DNA from 2 places in the Exiguobacterium sp. s133 genome. Region 1 is predicted to be linked to the other one. Evidence: riboswitches for the same ligand, from Rfam matches in the RefSeq annotation. Region 1 holds a riboswitch; the other holds the start of a gene.
The links. A riboswitch is a leader RNA that binds a small molecule or an ion and turns the genes downstream of it on or off. The one in region 1 is predicted to bind cyclic di-GMP.

Region 1 (9,141 bases):
TCCGGCGAAACCGGCAAGGACGACGACGCGTTTCGGATCAGCCGGGACTTCGACGTCACCTTCTTCCGATTTATAGGTGATCGTTTCTTTTTTCGTATCGGAAGACGTATCTTCTGTTTTATCTGTATTGCCGCAGGCGGCGATGACGAGTGCTAAGAGTAATAAAATCGGTAAGAGTACTAGTTTCTTCATGTGGTTAATCTCCCTTGATTAAGTTGTAGGTGACACACATCGGCTTATTCGTCCGTGGATCACGACCGATTTCGGCATCGATATGAAATACTTCTTTTAAGACGTCATGCGAAATGACTTCCTCGCACGTTCCGGCTTTGACGACTTCGCCTTCTTTCATCGCGATGATGTAGTCGGCAAAACGGGCGGCCTGATTCAAATCATGTAACACCATGACGATCGTCCGGCCTTCCGTCCGGTTGAGATGCTCGAGCAGCTCGAGGACTTCGAGCTGGTGGGCGAGATCAAGGTAAGTCGTCGGCTCATCGAGGAAGATGATATCCGTTTCCTGCGCCAGCGCCATCGCAATCCAGACGCGTTGCCGTTGACCACCGGACAAGGCGTCGACCGGACGGTGTTTGAATGCCGTCGTATCCGTTGCCTCTAACGCCCAGTCAATGATCTCGTAATCATGTTTCGTTAAGCGACCAAATCCTTTTTGATAAGGAAAACGACCGTATGAGACGAGCTCTGCGACCGTTAGACCGCTTGCACTTTCCGGTGTCTGAGGCAGGATCGCCATTTTCCGGGCAAGCAGCTTTGTACTTTCCTTCGCAATATCGAGACCGTCAAGCAGGGCACGACCAGACTGATGGGGGATGATTCGGGTCATCGCTTTCAATAAGGTCGATTTACCGCAACCATTCGCACCGATGATTGTCGTGATTTGCCGATCCGGAATCTGAACCGTCAAGTCTTTGACGATGGTACGATCTCCGTATCCGATACTGATTTCTTCTGTTGCTAGACGTACCATACGCAGAGGCTCCTTCTCGTTTAAAGCTGTTTTCATTGATAATGATTATCACTATCGTCTCCCTAACCATACCAGTCTCATAAAAACGCTGTCAACATTTTTTCTTGTCTTCAAGAGATGTTCACGTTATCATTGGGAATGAGAATGATAATCAGTCGTAGTCGAGAGCGAGGAGTGAGTGAGATGGAACAGCAGGAATTGTTTGATGTAACGGTAATTGGTGGAGGCCCGGCCGGGTTATACTCGACTTTCTATAGCGGATTACGCGGGATGAAGACGAAAATCATTGAATACCAGGCAGAGCTTGGTGGCAAGATTCATGTTTATCCGGAGAAGATGATTTGGGATGTCGGGGGACAGCCACCCATTACCGGAGCGAAGCTGATCGAGCAACTCGTCGAACAAGGCTTAACGTTTAATCCGTCCGTGCACCTGAATGAAAAAATCATTTCAATCGCAAAAGACGTATTCGGAAACTTCGTCCTCGAAGCGGAGTCGGGAGAAATTCATTATTCGAAGACAGTCATCGTCGCTGTCGGCGGCGGGATACTCAATCCCCAAAAACTGAAGATTGAAGGGGCCGAACGGTACGAAGTGTCGAACTTGAACTATACCGTCAAATCGATTGAGCGGTTTAAAGATAAGACGGTCCTGATTTCAGGTGGCGGTAACTCAGCGATCGACTGGGCGAACGAGCTCGAACCGATTGCGAAAAAAGTTTACGTCACATACCGGAAAGACTGTTTCACAGGTCACGAGGCACAAGTCGACCAACTCGTCCGAAGCTCAGCCGTCTGTCTCCTCAACACGACGATTCATAAGTTGATCGCAAGCGACGATCACCACCGGATTGCGTCCGTCGAATTGATTGATTGTGCGACGGACGTGACAAACATCGTTGACGTCGATGAAGTCATCATCAACCATGGCTACGAACGGGAAGCAGAGTTGCTCGCGAACTCGGAACTCGACATCAAACAAGTCGACGACTTTTACATCGCCGGTAACGCGTCGAGCGAATCAAGTGTACCGGGATTGTATGCAGCAGGAGATATTTTGACGCATGACGGAAAGGTGAACTTGATTTCGGGTACATTCCAGGACGCGGCAAACGCCGTCAACCGGGCGAAGCAGTTCATTGAACCGGATGCTGCCAAAGTCGCGATGGTCTCATCCCACAATGAAGTTTTCAAAAAACGGAACCGTGAATTGATTCAAGAAATGGTCAACGAAAAGTAAAAAACACCTGTCTTAAAGATCGCCCCTCGTCACATGGACGTCGGTCGTCTTTAGAGCAGGTGTTTTTTTGTTTAAGGATTAATCTTCATCTTCATGGTCGTCGTCCGAGTCATCATCTGAATCATCATCTTCGTCCTGACCTTGATCATCGTCTTGCTCGTCTTCTTCAACGTGACGGTGCTCTGATTTCGTTTCTTCGTGATCGAAGTACTCGAGTTCAATCTCCAACTCGTAAGAACCAGAGAGAGCGAATAAGCTGACGAGTTGTGCCCGTAATTCCTCTTCCGTCATCTTCGGATGTGACTCGATGAACTGAATCAATTGGCGGACACGGGTTTCATCGACCGTTGCGTCATTCGTTTTGACACGCAGCTGACTCTTCTTCTTTTTAAACTGGTATTTAATCTGACTTTGCGTCGTCTCTGTCGCGAGAGCAATCTTCATTTTTTTCAGCATATCTTCATAGCGGTGACCGACCTTGTTGCGTTCTTTGCCATCGAGAATTCCATCACCATCAGAATCCCGTTTGTATGGTTTTGTCCCAAGCTCGAGTTCGATGGCGTTAGTTAAGCCATCACGGTCCGTATCTTCATGTGCGTCGCTGATCTTATCGCGGTCGCTGTCTTTCTTCCGTGGATTGAGTTTGAGCTTATATTCGGTGTAGTTGCTTAAGCCGTCATGGTCCGTATCTTGCTGCGCAAGTTTTTTCCCTTTAAGCTTGTACTTCTTTTCCCAGTTGTCATGGATTCCGTTCTTGTTGCGGTCATGCTTCGATGTTTTACTCTTGGCATCGATTGAGCCGAGCGGCGTCAGCATCAACGCACAAGCGAGGCCGGCAGTAACGACATAATTGATTTTTTTCATGTGAACGTAGTCTCCTTTTGTGAACTTCGGTAACTGGCAAGCATAGCTTGAAGCGGTAGCCCCTATAGTTTTGCGTCACCACATTTCTGTGGGTTTGCCCGTTCGATTCCGGTGAAGAACCGTATATTCAGTATAAGTGATTTGTTTCTATGGATAGATAAGGGTTTTTGATAATGAGTCAGTAAAATATATGTTTTGTACGAAGGTTAATTCATGAAAGAGATGCATGCGAAAAGATTTTTCTTCTCGTGCTTTCCTCGGGCGAGGCGTAAGCCGTTGCTTCTTGATTCTAGCGAACAAGAAGCAGGGTCTTACTTGCCTCTGACAGCGCAAGGGGTCTTGCGCTTTTTCCCGTAGGAGTCACGAGAAGTAACTCTTTTTTTGGTCACTTCGATTATTTCGAAACGGGAACAAGCTGACGATAGCGCGTCTAAAAAACTGTTCGCCTGATTTTCCATAAGGATACAGTGAGCAAGAGACAAAAAAATCCGCCCTTTCACGAACTGAATCGGTCAAGAGGCGGACAGGTTACTTATTCTTTATCATTTTTTTTGTTTTGTTCCTTCTCAATCATCTTCTTCGCGGCCATCCGGAAGCGGAAAATCAGATAGAGACGGTAAAAGTCGATTGCTGCGAACAGCGTCAACAGAATCGTCCAAAAGTTAAAGACGGTTCCTGCCTCGATCGAGTTGCTGTACGCGAGGTACATGAACAGAATACCGAACAGGGCATAAAATAATGCCATGAAGTTTGAGCCTTGGCGCATGAAAACACTACCTTTCGTAAGTTAAGTCATTGCATAGAGTGCGAGTACGACAATTCCGTTATTGAAAACGTGAATCGCAATCGGTGCTATGATGCGGCGCGTTTTGACGAAGACGAGTGAGAAAACAAAACTCATCGCGACATAAATCAAAAACTTGTTGTCTCCGTGGATGAACCCGAAGATAACACCACTGAGAACGAAGCTGAAGACGAAGTTCAGTTTTGTCGACAAGTTCCCGAACATAATGTGACGGAATAAAAATTCTTCCATGATCGGTCCGAGTAAGACGACCATCAGCTGTAAAATCGGGATGACTTGGATTGCTTTCATGATGTCATCCGTATTTTGTGATTTCGCGACGTTTTCGAGTCCACCAGACATCCAGGCATCAAGAAGGTTGACGCTAATCAGTAAGGCGTAAAGCAACACGATTCCGATCCCAATCCACTTTAATGTGTCGATCGGATCCGTCTGATTGCCTTCTGCTTTCCACTTCTGCCAGTCAGGACGAAGACAGAAGAACGAGACGATGACGGCAACGGTAAAGCCAATCGCAAGCCACCAGCCGAGGACACCCGGAATTTGGCTTTTTGAGAGAAAGCTCGGGAATGTTGCCGGTACGAGCTGGACGATCAAATAAATCACAATCGGAATGATGTGACGGATTTGCCACTTATCAGCCATGTTGAACGGCAGATTGACGGAATTTTTCATCGGTCGGGACACAACTCCTTTGTATTGAAGGTACTGTCCCGATTGTAACAAACAAACAGGCCGGGCGCACGAATGGTGATGGTTCAAAGATGGCGATTTCGGGAAAACGGATAAGGGTTCAGGGTTGAATTTCGATTGAAAACCGTTTAAGATAAAAATATGTTAGCACTCCATTAAAGTGAGTGCTAAAAAACAGTCATTTTCAAGGAGGATGTTTCGCATGTTAAAACCACTTGGTGATCGCATCGTGATCGAAGTCGTTAAAAAAGAAGAAACAACACTCGGAGGAATCGTTCTTCCTGGGTCAGCGAAAGAAAAGCCACAAGAGGGTAAAGTCATCGCTGTCGGTACAGGCCGTGTGACAGAGCAGGGTGTACGTGTACCACTTGAAGTGAACGTCGGCGACCATGTCATCTACGCGCAGTATGCCGGGTCAGAAGTCAAGGTCGATGGCAATGAATACTTAATCTTACGCGAAAGCGATATTTTAGCAGTAGCACAATAATAAAAGGGGGATTTCAGTCATGGCAAAAGATATCTTATTCAGTGAAGAAGCACGCCGCGCGATGCTCCGCGGTGTCGACGCATTAGCAGACGCAGTCAAAGTGACGATCGGACCAAAAGGACGTAACGTCGTTCTCGAACGTAAATTCGGTTCACCACTCATCACGAACGATGGTGTGACAATCGCAAAAGAAATCGAACTTGAGGACCACTTTGAAAACATGGGTGCGAAACTCGTCGCGGAAGTCGCGTCGAAAACGAACGAAATCGCAGGGGATGGTACGACAACAGCGACAGTCCTCGCACAAGCGATGATTCGTGAAGGACTCAAAAACGTCACAGCGGGCGCGAACCCGATGGTCATCCGTAAAGGAATCGAAAAAGCGGTCCGCCGTGCCGTCGAAGAGCTCCACGCCATCGCAAAACCGATTGAAGGCAAAGAAGCAATCGCACAAGTTGCGGCGATTTCTGCTGCTGACGAAGAAGTCGGTCAATTGATCGCGGAAGCAATGGAACGTGTCGGTCAGGACGGTGTCATCACGATCGAAGAATCACGTGGCTTCACGACAGAACTCGACGTTGTTGAAGGGATGCAGTTCGACCGTGGATATGCGTCACCATACATGATTACGGATTCCGACAAGATGGAAGCGGTGCTTGAGAACCCGTACATCTTAGTCACAGATAAAAAAATCTCGAACATCCAGGAAATCTTGCCGGTCCTCGAGCAAGTCGTCCAACAAAATAAACCGCTCTTAATCATCGCGGAAGACGTCGAAGGCGAAGCACTCGCGACACTCGTCGTCAACAAACTCCGTGGTACGTTCAACGCGGTTGCGGTGAAAGCACCAGGCTTCGGTGACCGCCGTAAAGCGATGCTCGAAGACATCTCGATCGTCACAGGGGCAGAGTTGATCACAGAAGAGCTCGGTCTTGATTTGAAAGAAACACAAATCATGCAACTCGGCCGTGCGTCGAAAGTCGTCGTCTCAAAAGACAACACGACGATCGTCGAAGGACACGGACACAGTGATTCAATCGAAGCACGTGTCGGCGCCATCCGTGCGCAAATCGAAGAAACGTCAAGCGACTTCGACCGTGAAAAACTGCAAGAGCGTCTTGCGAAACTCGCGGGCGGCGTAGCTGTCGTCAAAGTCGGAGCAGCAACAGAAACGGAACTGAAAGAACGCAAGCTCCGGATTGAAGATGCACTGAATGCGACACGTGCAGCCGTCGAAGAAGGAATCGTTGCCGGTGGGGGAACAGCCTTTATTCACGTGACGAAAGCCGTCGAATCGATTCTTGCTGTCTCAACAGGCGACGAAGCGACAGGCGTCAACATCGTCCTTCGTGCGCTCGAAGCACCACTCCGTCAAATCGCGGAAAACGCCGGTCAAGAAGGTTCAGTCATCGTCGAGCGTCTCAAACATGAAGCGCAAGGCATGGGCTACAACGCCGCGACAGACGAGTACGTTGACATGATTGAAGCGGGAATCGTCGACCCGGCGAAAGTGACGCGTTCAGCACTTCAAAACGCAGCGTCTGTTTCAGCGATGTTCCTGACGACGGAAGCCGTCATCGCCGATAAACCAGAACCAGCCGGATCTGCTCCTGCAATGCCTGATATGGGCGGCATGGGTGGAATGGGCGGCATGATGTAAGACATTTCATCTTTAAGTACCGAATCCTAGCAAATAGGGTTCGGTACTTTTTATTTGCAATAGTATACTTAATATTTGAAAGAACTACATAAACAGTATGTATCATTTTTTTAGGTGAGAAGAGAGGAGGCCATCAAGTGAATGAAATTTTAAAGGGGATGTTGACGTCAGGTACGCTCATTGTAGCAATCGGAGCTCAAAATGCGTTTGTTCTAAAACAAGGTTTATTGAAAAACAATATTTTCTGGGTAGTCCTAGTATGTTTCTTATGCGATGTGTTACTGATGTGTACCGGCGTACTAGGAGTCGGTACTGCTATTAAAAATAATACTTTTGCGAATGTCGGTCTTGCGATTGTCGGAGGACTATTTCTGCTCTTATACGGATTCAAATCTTTGCGTAATGCGTTGTCTTCATCAAGTGCAATCGACATTTCAACTGATGCCAAAATTATCCCTATTCACAAGACGATCTTACTCACATTAGCGATTACACTTTTAAATCCACATGTATATTTAGATACAGTCGTCGTGATAGGGGGAATAGCTGGGACTTTGACATTGGATCAAAAAGTTAATTTCTTAATCGGGGCCTTGATTGCATCGTTTGTATGGTTTTTGGGTCTGGGTTATGGGGCGAGATGGCTAATTCCTGTATTTAAAAAACCAATAGCATGGAAGGTTTTAGATTTTGGAATAGGTTGCTTGATGTTTTGGCTCTCGTATCAATTGATTCAGTTTGCGCTAGAAACTCTCTGAAAATTGATATTTTATCGACTACTTTTAACAAGTATAATGATTTAATACTTCTATTTAAAAATACTTTAGAATAGAAAAGTGAAACTTATTTTGATTTTTTTATGTATAGAGTTTAAAGGTTGAAAAATAAACTGTTTAATTACTTTAATGGTATAAATACTAATTTTATTAAAGGTGGATTATATGGCGAAAATTGAAATTACATCAATTGTTGAAGGCGGGAAAAAAGTTGGAAAGTTAATTAAAGATAATCAAAAAGAGATCTTAGCTGGGATGGGTGTAGCCAAAACGGGAATCAAATTATTAAAAGAGAATACGGGAAATAAAAAAGAAAATCAAATAATAAAAAAGAAGTTATCTTATAGAGAACAAATGTATAAGAAGTACGAGAATGAAATACTGCCAAAATTAGATAGTCAAAATCGACTTGAACTTTTTCAATACATAGACGACATCGAACAATATGTTCAACAATTAAAAGAAGAAGAAAAAAGAGAAAATAAACTTAAAAAGCCTTTATACGAGAAAAAAATAAAAAAATGGGACTCTCTTTTAATGCAAATTCGAAACAAAATGAGTACTAAAGATTATCTTGAATTCATTAAAATTTACAACGATCCACATTATCAAAGTAATTATTTCAAAGGGTTTGAAGGGCATGTTGAGAAATTTAAAACGTATATTGGTACTAAAGAAAATGATGCTTTCCTAAAGTATTTGGAAAAAACAACTGGTCGAGACATTGAAAAAATCAAAAAAGACTTCATGATAATAGAGTGAATTTTAAGAAATATAACCAGTTCCTGCAGGGGATACATATGATCAATCGATTCGAGGAAGAACTAGTAATCGTTCAGCTCCATACCGATTTTTTCTTTTTCGAATAATCTTTTTGGCTGAATAAGTACTTAAAATCGATGTTCTTGTAGATATCATTTTGATTTCAGAACCCTTTTTTAGACGCATGCATCGTTGTCATTCTGTAAAAATTTTGCTTCAAGTTTGGCATCTGATTCATATAGGTCGATTCATATTTTTAAGGGTTTATCTTGATAACCTCCTAAGGTTAAAAATATAAGTATTGAAGTTTTCCACCTATTGCAAATTGCAATGATTACATGATTTTTAAGTACTTCTGTCTTTCTTTATGTGCCAAAAAAAGATTAATTTTAAGAAATTATAAGACAGGTTGTGAAAGGTGGAAATCTATGAAGAAAAACGCAGAAATCACAATTCAACCTTTAACGGAACAATCCATAACTATCATCAACGACACAAATGAATCGTTCCCTATCATTGGTAAAGTCCTTCCTCGTTTTTCTGATGGCATTTGGTCTTACGAAGAACAGTTATACGATACCCTATCAGAAATCCGTTTCCCGGATGACACACTGGATTGGTCTACTTATATCGACAGCAGTGAAAAAATTGTTTTGTTAGCTTTTCATGAGAACGAATGCATTGGGCAAATCCGTCTCGTCAAAGACTGGAATCGTTTGGCCTACATTGAAAATATCGCTGTCCGAAGCAGTTTTCGGAAAAGTGGCGTCGGCCATTTGTTGCTTGAAGCAGCCGAAACCTGGGCGAAGGAACAGTCGTTGATCGGCTTATCGCTTGAAGCGCAAAACGATAATTTGATTGCCTGCC
Region 2 (9,141 bases), on a different contig from region 1:
AATAAATTAGAGGCATATACTTTTTTGTTGATTCTTCTTATGCTTTATTTGTTACGTACTTCTCTTATTAACAGCGGAAACTGGATTTCAATGTTTATGTTTTCAAATATTTTATTTTCTTCTATACATATCTTAGCTACTTATGTACAATGGCTTTCTCCAAGCACAGTCAATAAAATAAACTACTTAATATTGGAAAGATCAGTATATCTTGTAAATTTTTCGCAACAAATGAGAGGTAAATATGCAGGTATTACAGGACAGGTAGGATCAAATGCATTTTTTATAACAATCTTTATTGCTCTAGTAATTTCTAAACTATATATAAGTAAAACTTTAAAAATAAGAATGTTTTTATCAACACTTTTATTATTAGGCTTCTATGCTTTATTGCTTACTGAAAAAAGAGGATTATTGTTGTTTAATATAATAACTATATTGTTTATATTAATTATTTTATTATATAAAAAAATGGAATTAAAAAAAATAAAAGGCTTAATAATTACATTTTTTATAACGATAATTACTATATTAGTATGGATGTTAAGTATTAATTCCTATTTATTAAATTACTATCTTTTTGATGAAGATATTTCTACTGGTCGTGTAGATATATATAAGCGAGTGCTAGAAATGATCAGTAAAAATCCTATTTTAGGTAATGGAATAGGGTCGATTGAAGAGACGTTGAATATTAAAGGTCATAATATTTATCTTCAATTGTGGGCAGAATCAGGAATATTTGCCTTAATTATATTTATAATCTTGATTACTAGTTTTTTAATTTTTAGCATAAAATTATTATTGGATGAAAAAGACATAAAGAATTATAGTTTCCTTGATAAAATTTTATTTTCAATATACATCCAATTTATTTTTATACTATATGGTTTTACAGGTAATCCGCTATATGATTACTTCATATTAGGTATATATATTATTTCTACTAGTGTTCCTTACTATTTAAATGTAAAAAATGAATCACAGAAAGAGGGAAAATTTATATGAAGAAAAAAGTGGGGGTATTAACTTTCCATAGATCGTTGAATTATGGAGCTGTGTTGCAAGCATATGGTTTAGTAAAATCAATTGAAAAATTAGGGTACAATGCCGAAATTATAGATTATAGAAATTTGGAACTTGAAAAAAGAGATTCATATAAAAGATTTTACTCTACAAAGGGATTTGTAAGAAGTGCTTTTCAGATATTGGAATCGCCTATGTGGTTTATTCGAAGAAAAAGATTTGATAATTTTTTGAATAAAATAGGTAAGAGTAAGGAGATTTCAGATATAAATAATAAAATATCACAAGGGTATTTTAAAATTGTAGTTGGTAGTGATCAAGTTTGGAATTACAAAGTTACTGATTCTGATAAAAACTATTTACTTGGAGAGACAACTGATCATTTTAAAAAAACTAGTTATGCTGCTAGCTTCGGAGTAAGCACTATTCCAATTGAAAAAACAGACATGTATTCTAAATATCTAAAATCATTTAATTCAATATCTGTTAGGGAACCTGCCGGAGCTAATATTGTAACGGAAATGGGCTTAAGAAAACCTCAGGTGGTTATTGATCCTAGTCTACTTATAAATAGAAATGAATGGCTGGAATTAGCAAATAGTTCAAAGAAAAAATATACAAAACCAGGTCGAAAATATCTCGTTATTTATCAAAGAGCATATTCCAAAACACTTGTTGAATTTGCTAAAAAATTAGCCGAAATAAATAACATAGAAATACTAACAATTAACGGAAATCCGAGGCAACCACTCAAAGCAACTTATGTTCAAACAGCTGGGCCTGAAGAATGGTTAGATATAATTAATAATGCGGAATATGTTGTTACTAACTCATTCCACGGTGTAGCATTAAGCTTAAACCTTAATAAAGAATTGTACGTGGAACTATTAGATGAAAAATTTGGAGTGAATTCGAGGCTTGAGAACATTATCAATATCTTTAAAATTCAATCTCGTGTTATAAATAGTTCAATTTCTTTAAAAGAAGATTATATGAATTATATTGAGATTAACAAGCTAATGTCCGAATATCGGAAAGACTCTTTGATATATTTAAGTGAAGCATTGGAAAAAGGAAATGTATTAATTAATGAGTAAACAAAATTCATTTTTGAAAAAACTTTTATCGAATACATTTTTATTTGCAATAGGATCATTTTCGACAAGAATATTAATTTTTTTACTAGTTCCACTGTACGCAAGAAGTCTTGAAACCAGCGAATATGGAATTATTGATTTAATAACTGTAACTGTTAGTTTATTATTACCTATTTTCGCACTCAATATTCATGAAGCTGTTTTAAGATTTTTATTAAGTAAAAAAGAAGATCCTAGAGTAATACTTGGTATCGGTTTTCAAGTGACGATAGTGGGATTTATAATCGTCTGTGTATTCTCTCCGTTAATCTTAAATTTTTTGAATTTAGATAAGTATTATATATTTTTTGTTTTAAGTTATCTAATTACATCATTAAAAAACTTATTATTGTACTATGCTCGAGGAATTGAAAAAATAAAATTAATTATAAAGTTAAGTATATTAGATACTATTACTTTGTTAAGTTTTAATCTTATACTGCTCTATATCTACAGATTAGGAATTGAAGGATACTACATTTCTTTAATCGTATCAGGAACTCTAATAATTATTTTTTATATCGTATTATTGAAAATTGATTTAAGTTATCTTTTAAAAAAACCAAATATTGCTCTTAGAAAAAAAATGTTCAACTATTCATTTCCTATGATTCCTAATTCCTTAAGTTGGTGGGTGAGTAACACATCAGACAAATATGTATTAAATTATTTTTCAGGAGTTAGTGTTACTGGTTTATATTCAATGGCTTATAAAGTTCCATCCTTACTTAACACAATTACAAGTATTTTTATGCAAGCTTGGCAAATTTCTTCAGTGGAAGAGTTTGAAAAAGGAAGAATTGAAAGCTTTTCGAAGGTTTATAGAACACTTTTTAGTATTAATATTCTTGTTTGTTCAGCTTTAATTATTTTTGCAAAACCAATTTCATTAATTATGTTTGGAGAAACATTTAAAGAAGCTTTTTATTTTGTTCCAATTTTGTTAGTAGCATATTTTTTTAATGGACTTGCTTCTTATTTAGGAACGATATATACCTCTGCTATGTTAACGAGATTTTTATTTTACTCTACTGCATATGGAGGAATTCTAAATATTTTTCTTAATATTTTCTTGATTCCTTCATATGGTGCATATGGTGCATCTTTTGCAACGTTGTTTAGCTATATGTTGATTTGGATAATAAGATTGTATCACTCGAAAAAAATTGTGAAGATATCATGGAATAAGACAATAGATTGTATTCAAATAGTAACTTTAATTTGTTTATCACTATCGGTTTCATTTTCTTCAACTTCTGAGTATATATACTTACTTATCTATTTATTTTTAATTTTTTTGAATAAAAAAATATTTTTAGATTTTTTTGATCTTTTTTCAAAACTAATATCTAAAAAAAGAAAATAGGTGACGTATGAGAGTTACAGTAGCAGGAACAGGATACGTCGGACTTTCGATGGCCGTTTTACTCGCTCAGCATAATGAAGTTACATCAATTGATATCATTAAAGAACGTGTTGAGCTCGTCAATGATCGCAAATCACCAATCGTTGATGCAGAAATCGAAAGTTTCTTACAAAATAAAGAATTGAATCTCCATGCAACAACCGATAATTTTGAGGCCTATAAAGATGCGGAATTCGTCATTATTGCGACTCCGACAGATTATGACCCAACACGGAACTACTTTAATACTCGGACGGTCGAGAGCGTTATCGCGACGGTTCTTGCCATCAATCCAGATGCGACGATGGTCATCAAATCGACGGTGCCAGTCGGTTATACACAAGAGTTAAAAGAAAAGTTTGATACACCGAACATCGTCTTTTCCCCAGAGTTCTTGCGTGAAGGACAGGCGCTGCATGACAATCTTTATCCCTCACGTATCGTCGTCGGCGAGCAATCGGAACGCGCACAGCAGTTTGCTGATCTGTTACTTGAAGGAGCCATCAAAAAGGATGTGCCGATTCTTTTGACAGATTCAACAGAAGCAGAAGCCATCAAGTTGTTCTCGAATACGTACCTCGCGATGCGCGTCGCGTTCTTCAATGAACTGGATACATATGCCGAAGTCCGTAACCTTGATACAAAACAAATCATCGAAGGTGTCGGACTCGATAGCCGAATCGGCAATCATTATAACAACCCATCATTCGGTTATGGTGGTTACTGCTTACCGAAAGATACGAAGCAGCTGCTCGCGAACTATGATGAAGTACCGAACAACATCATCGGGGCGATCGTTGAAGCGAACCGGACACGGAAAGACTATATTGCAGATACAATCATCAAACAAAATCCGAAAGTCGTCGGCGTATATCGTCTGACGATGAAGACAGACTCGGATAACTTCCGTGCCTCATCGATTCAGGGCATCATGAAGCGAATCAAGGCGAAGGGGATCGAAGTAACGGTCTTCGAACCTGTCTTGACGGAAGATACATTCTACAATTCACGCGTCATCCGTGATCTTGAAGCGTTTAAGCAAGAGTCAGATGTCATTCTTTCAAACCGGATGCATTCGGAGTTGAATGATGTTGAAGAGAAAGTCTATACACGTGATTTGTATAGTCGAGACTAAAGAGAACAAAAGTGAGTGTTTACAAGCATCAAAAGAGGTCCAAGCGATAACTATCGCTTGGACCTCTTTTTGCGTTCGATGTTTCAATTCGTTGACCTGCCTCTGAAAAGTGACCGGTTTTGTTTTGTGCATCCTGTATAATTGTCTCATGCAGGAGCACTCAGAATTGGAATTGAGTAATCGGTTATGAGATTATATTCAAGTGGATTAGAATTTATTGTAATTGAGTGTCTTGTTTGATTTTAAGTGAATGAAGCCATTCTTTTTCGCGTACTTCGCACTTTTCGCACCTTGTTTAGAAGAAATCGTCAATGTCTTGATGTCTTCTTCTTCGTTCAACTCCTGAAGATCTGCCATCCGGTCTTTTGACCATTGGTCTTTTGCGACCGTCGAGTAGTTGAAGCTTTCCCACATGATGCCATCGATGTACGGGTACGTATGGTATTTTAATGTCCCGAAGCCCCAGTTTTGAATCAATGAGAGATCCGCATGTTTCGTCTTGACGCTCTTCAAGAAGTTCGTCATCGCGACTTGCTGCTGCTCAAGGATCTTTGGTTGGTCGGCATGTTCGTTGTCGATGTCGCCGACTGTATCCAAGAAGACACCGTCGAGTCCTTTATTGACGACCTGCTTTTCGACTTCTTGCATGAGGACCGCTTGGTAATGCTTCGAGTTGATGTCCATTAAGTATGAATCCCACTCCGCGTAGTGGACACGTTGTCCATCACGGTGGAAGAAATCTGATTCCTTTAATTGCGCCATCAAGTCCGTGTTCCAGTTGTCGGCTTCCATCGTGTTGATGTAGCCGTAGACTTTCGTGCCGTACTTTTGAATTTCTGCGATTTGTTTCGCTGAATAAAAGACCGGTTCGATGATCATGACATCATACTTTTGCATCTTCTTGATTTTTGATTTCGTCGGTGCATCGTAGTAGACCTTATACGAGCTGACGGAATCGAGTGGATTCGTTGATTGAGCTTTGCCCGTGATTGGTGTCATTAGTAACACTCCTAAAAAAAGAATGCACAAAAAAGACGTCACGCGTTTGAGTGAGATAATACCCATGGTTAGTAGCCTCCTGATTTTTTATCAGAGAGCGGCTGCGGCATTGCAGACTGGCGATCGGTATCCGAAGATCGACGACCCATGTCTTTGCGCCCTTACTTTTCAGTAAGTTTGCCCTTCTCGATATTTAGTTGTAATTGCCTGTTTGACTAAATCTTACCACTGCTAATAAAAATGTAAATAACTATTTTAAGGAGAGTGTGCCATGATTTACACACAGCATAGAAATACAGTCAAATGGATAGAAATGCTAGCTAGTATTTTACTTATCGGTATTCTTGACTATATGTTTAGCCTTTCGGTCTCGAATTGGGCAATTGATCCGTTAATCTTTTATATTTTATTGTTCGCCCTCCGCTATGGTCTGCTCGGGGCGTTCGTCAGTTTCACGATGACGATGCTGTACCACCTGTTTTTCCTGTCGGTCGAAGGTTCGGACATTCTCTTATTTTTATACGACAGGACGGAACTGAGCTGGATCATCTTCCACTTCCTCGTCGCGATGGTCTGCGGGATTTTTAGCACCTCGTTCCAGGAACGTTATTTATCGTTACGACTCCGCCACGAAGAAGTCGTCGAAGAAAACAACCACTTGCTCGAGACGGTCGAAAAGCTCCGGCTGTCGCAGTCGACAATGCAAAAGAAGGTCCTCGACTCGGATCATACATTAACGAAAATCTACCAAGTCGGACTCGAGCTCGACCAAACGGCGGCCGACATCGTCCGCGATCGCCTCGTCGATGTCTTGAAACGTTCGTTCAAGGCAGAGAATCTTGCCATCTATCACGTCGATGCGTCAAAACGGACGTTACGACTCCACGTCCGCTTCGGTGAGAAAGAGGTCTTGCCACAAACACTATTCATCGATCCGTCGACCGGCATCTATCAACGGATGTTCAAGACGAATGCGATCTCAATCCGGACGATGGACGAGACGGACGTCCCGTTACTGATCGCACCGATCCGCTACGACGGGAAGATTCAGGAAGTCGTCGTCATCCAGGCGATCGACTTCAACCGCCTGACGAGTTACGAGATGAACATCATGCAGTTGATTCTCGACTGGACCGGGACACGAATCGAAAAAACGTTGACGATGGAATGGAATGCGTCGCGTGGTGATTTGATTGAAGGGACACGGATTTATCAAATCGAGCCATTCAATAAAAAAGTCGCACTCCAACAACACCGAGCTGAACAGTACGATCAGCCGTACAGTACAGTCGTCTTGCCGGTCGAACAGGTCCGGCTGTCGTTGATTGAAATGGAATTAATCCTACGCCAGTCGATGCGGGAAATCGACATCATCGGCTATGACGAGACGAATCAAATGCTCCACTTCCTCTTACCGGGAACACCGCAAGAGAACGCTGAAGGATTCGAGCAACGGATTAAAGAGTTGTTCGCACGAAAAGGAGGGAATCTTGGATGATTTTCTTCGTCCTGTTATTTTTTCTGATTCATGCCGTCATCGTCTTTCTCGTCGCGAAACTGATCACGGCACGGATGGATCCGGCACAGCGTGGTCTCGTCAAATGGATCGCCCTGATTTGTTATTTCGTCCCGCTGCTCGGTGAACTGTTCGGTCTCGTCAGTTGGCTGATCGCAAGACGATACGCGTCAGACAAGACGTTGCTCGACTACGATGACTACATCGAGTTCGACGTCGTCAACCTGGAAGGACTGCAACAACAGGCGGCCGACAACATCGATTTGGTGCCGATGGGCGAAGCGATGGCGATGGACGCGAAGGAACGGAAACAATCGATCGTCCGCTTGACGACGACATCGATTGCCGATTCCGGGAAGTACCTTCAGTTCGGGCTCGACCATGCCGACTCGGAGACGGTCCACTACGCCGCGACGGTCCGCAATACGTTATATGACCGGTACGAAGCGACGATTAAAAGTCGGGAGGAACAACTGAATCCGGGGCATGTCACGACGTATTACCACTTGATTGACGCCTTCGAAGCCTTCATCGAAAGTGGACTGCTCGACGACAGCATGCAAAAACGGATCTTTGATCGGTTCGGATCGTATTTACAAGACATGCGGATTCAGTATCCGACGGACGCGACGTGCTTGAAGGCGTGCGGCAAGCTCGCCCTCGCGAAAGGCGACGTCGCGGACGGACTCGGCTACTATGAACGCTTGATCATGCACTACCCGGAGCAAGCGGACGGCTACCTGCTGGCAATCGAATATCACTTCACGAGAGGTGACTGGACGAAGCTGGCACCGCTCGTGACACAATTGAAAACACACGTCGCACCGGACGACATTCCGGACGAGAAACGCTACATTTTGGACCGGCTGGAAGGAGTGGAACTATGAAAAAATCGATCACGACCTACGTCGTCGCCGTCTTCGCGATTCTGCTCGTCACGATCGGCGTCGTCCAGTTGTTACGTCTTGATTATGGACATCGCCTGATTCCGACCGAGGAGACGCAACAAAAGACGTTTCAGACGATGTCGGGCAAGGAGGGACAGATGGACGGAGAACCGTTACAAGTCTATATCCATCAGGATAAAGGCGAGCTCTCAAAAAGTGTCTTGACGAACTTTAAATATGCACTGAAGTATGCGAAAGTCCCGTATACGAATATCTCAATCAAAGAAATCGAGCAATTGGAGCCGTCCGAGCGGACCGTGCTTGTTTTAGCGGGAGAGCACTCACGTGACTGGCCCTACGAAACGATTCGTCAATTCGTCAAGGACGGCGGACGGCTTTATATCGCAGCACGCTTCATCAATCAGGACTGGGCGGAGCTCGTCGGGGTGAAACAGTTCGGTGATTTCAAAGACGGCATCAACGGATTGACCTTCAAGGAAGAAATCTTCCCTGGTTTCGTCGATCTGCCGGACTCGTCGAACTTGTTCGCCCACAGTATCGCCGACGTCGAGCTGCTACCGCAAGCGGACGTCAAAATCACGGCGTCCGGTGAACCGATTCTTTGGACATCAGCGTACGGCAAGGGAACAGTCCTGTTCTGGAACACGACATCGCTCGCTGAGAAAAACTCACGCGGTTTAATGCTCCAGACGTTATCGTTATTGTTCCCGTCATTCGTCAGTCAACAGGCGGCGATCAAAGTGACGCATCTTGATGACTTCCCGTCACCGGTCCCCGGGAATACGAACGCCGCAATCGAGAAGACTTATAACCGGACGATCAAGGAGTTCTTTAAAGAAATCTGGTGGCGTGACATGAAACGAATCGCCGACGAACAAGATGTTACCTATACCGGGTTCATCATCGGCAGCTATAAGAATACGACGGAAGAGACGACGGAAGACTTGTCGGAGAAAATCCGCACCCCGATGCTCAACTATGGGCGGGGTCTGCTGAAGATGGGTGGCGAAATCGGA

Region 2: another riboswitch for cyclic di-GMP. It lies ahead of KNP96_RS04465 (glycoside hydrolase family 191 protein); the one in region 1 lies ahead of KNP96_RS12675 (hypothetical protein).

What each region holds. Positions count from the first base shown of each region.
Region 1 covers NZ_JACSMK010000010.1:17,429-26,569, forward strand. The annotation lists gene KNP96_RS12660 (iron-hydroxamate ABC transporter substrate-binding protein) at 1-192, opposite strand, end outside; gene KNP96_RS12665 (ABC transporter ATP-binding protein) at 197-988, opposite strand; gene KNP96_RS12670 (NAD(P)/FAD-dependent oxidoreductase) at 1,172-2,227, shown strand; gene KNP96_RS12675 (hypothetical protein) at 2,306-3,091, opposite strand; cyclic di-GMP riboswitch class I at 3,117-3,200, opposite strand; gene KNP96_RS12680 (DUF4305 domain-containing protein) at 3,624-3,857, opposite strand; gene KNP96_RS12685 (CPBP family intramembrane glutamic endopeptidase) at 3,879-4,571, opposite strand; gene groES (co-chaperone GroES) at 4,792-5,076, shown strand; gene groL (chaperonin GroEL) at 5,096-6,736, shown strand; gene KNP96_RS12700 (LysE/ArgO family amino acid transporter) at 6,874-7,494, shown strand; gene KNP96_RS12705 (hypothetical protein) at 7,678-8,274, shown strand; gene KNP96_RS12710 (GNAT family N-acetyltransferase) at 8,703-9,141, shown strand, end outside.
Region 2 covers NZ_JACSMK010000002.1:387,153-396,293, reverse strand. The annotation lists gene KNP96_RS04485 (O-antigen ligase family protein) at 97-1,008, shown strand; gene KNP96_RS04480 (polysaccharide pyruvyl transferase family protein) at 1,005-2,123, shown strand; gene KNP96_RS04475 (lipopolysaccharide biosynthesis protein) at 2,116-3,528, shown strand; gene KNP96_RS04470 (nucleotide sugar dehydrogenase) at 3,536-4,702, shown strand; gene KNP96_RS04465 (glycoside hydrolase family 191 protein) at 4,910-5,701, opposite strand; cyclic di-GMP riboswitch class I at 5,809-5,893, opposite strand; gene KNP96_RS04460 (hypothetical protein) at 5,973-7,199, shown strand; gene KNP96_RS04455 (hypothetical protein) at 7,196-8,104, shown strand; gene KNP96_RS04450 (DUF2194 domain-containing protein) at 8,101-9,141, shown strand, end outside.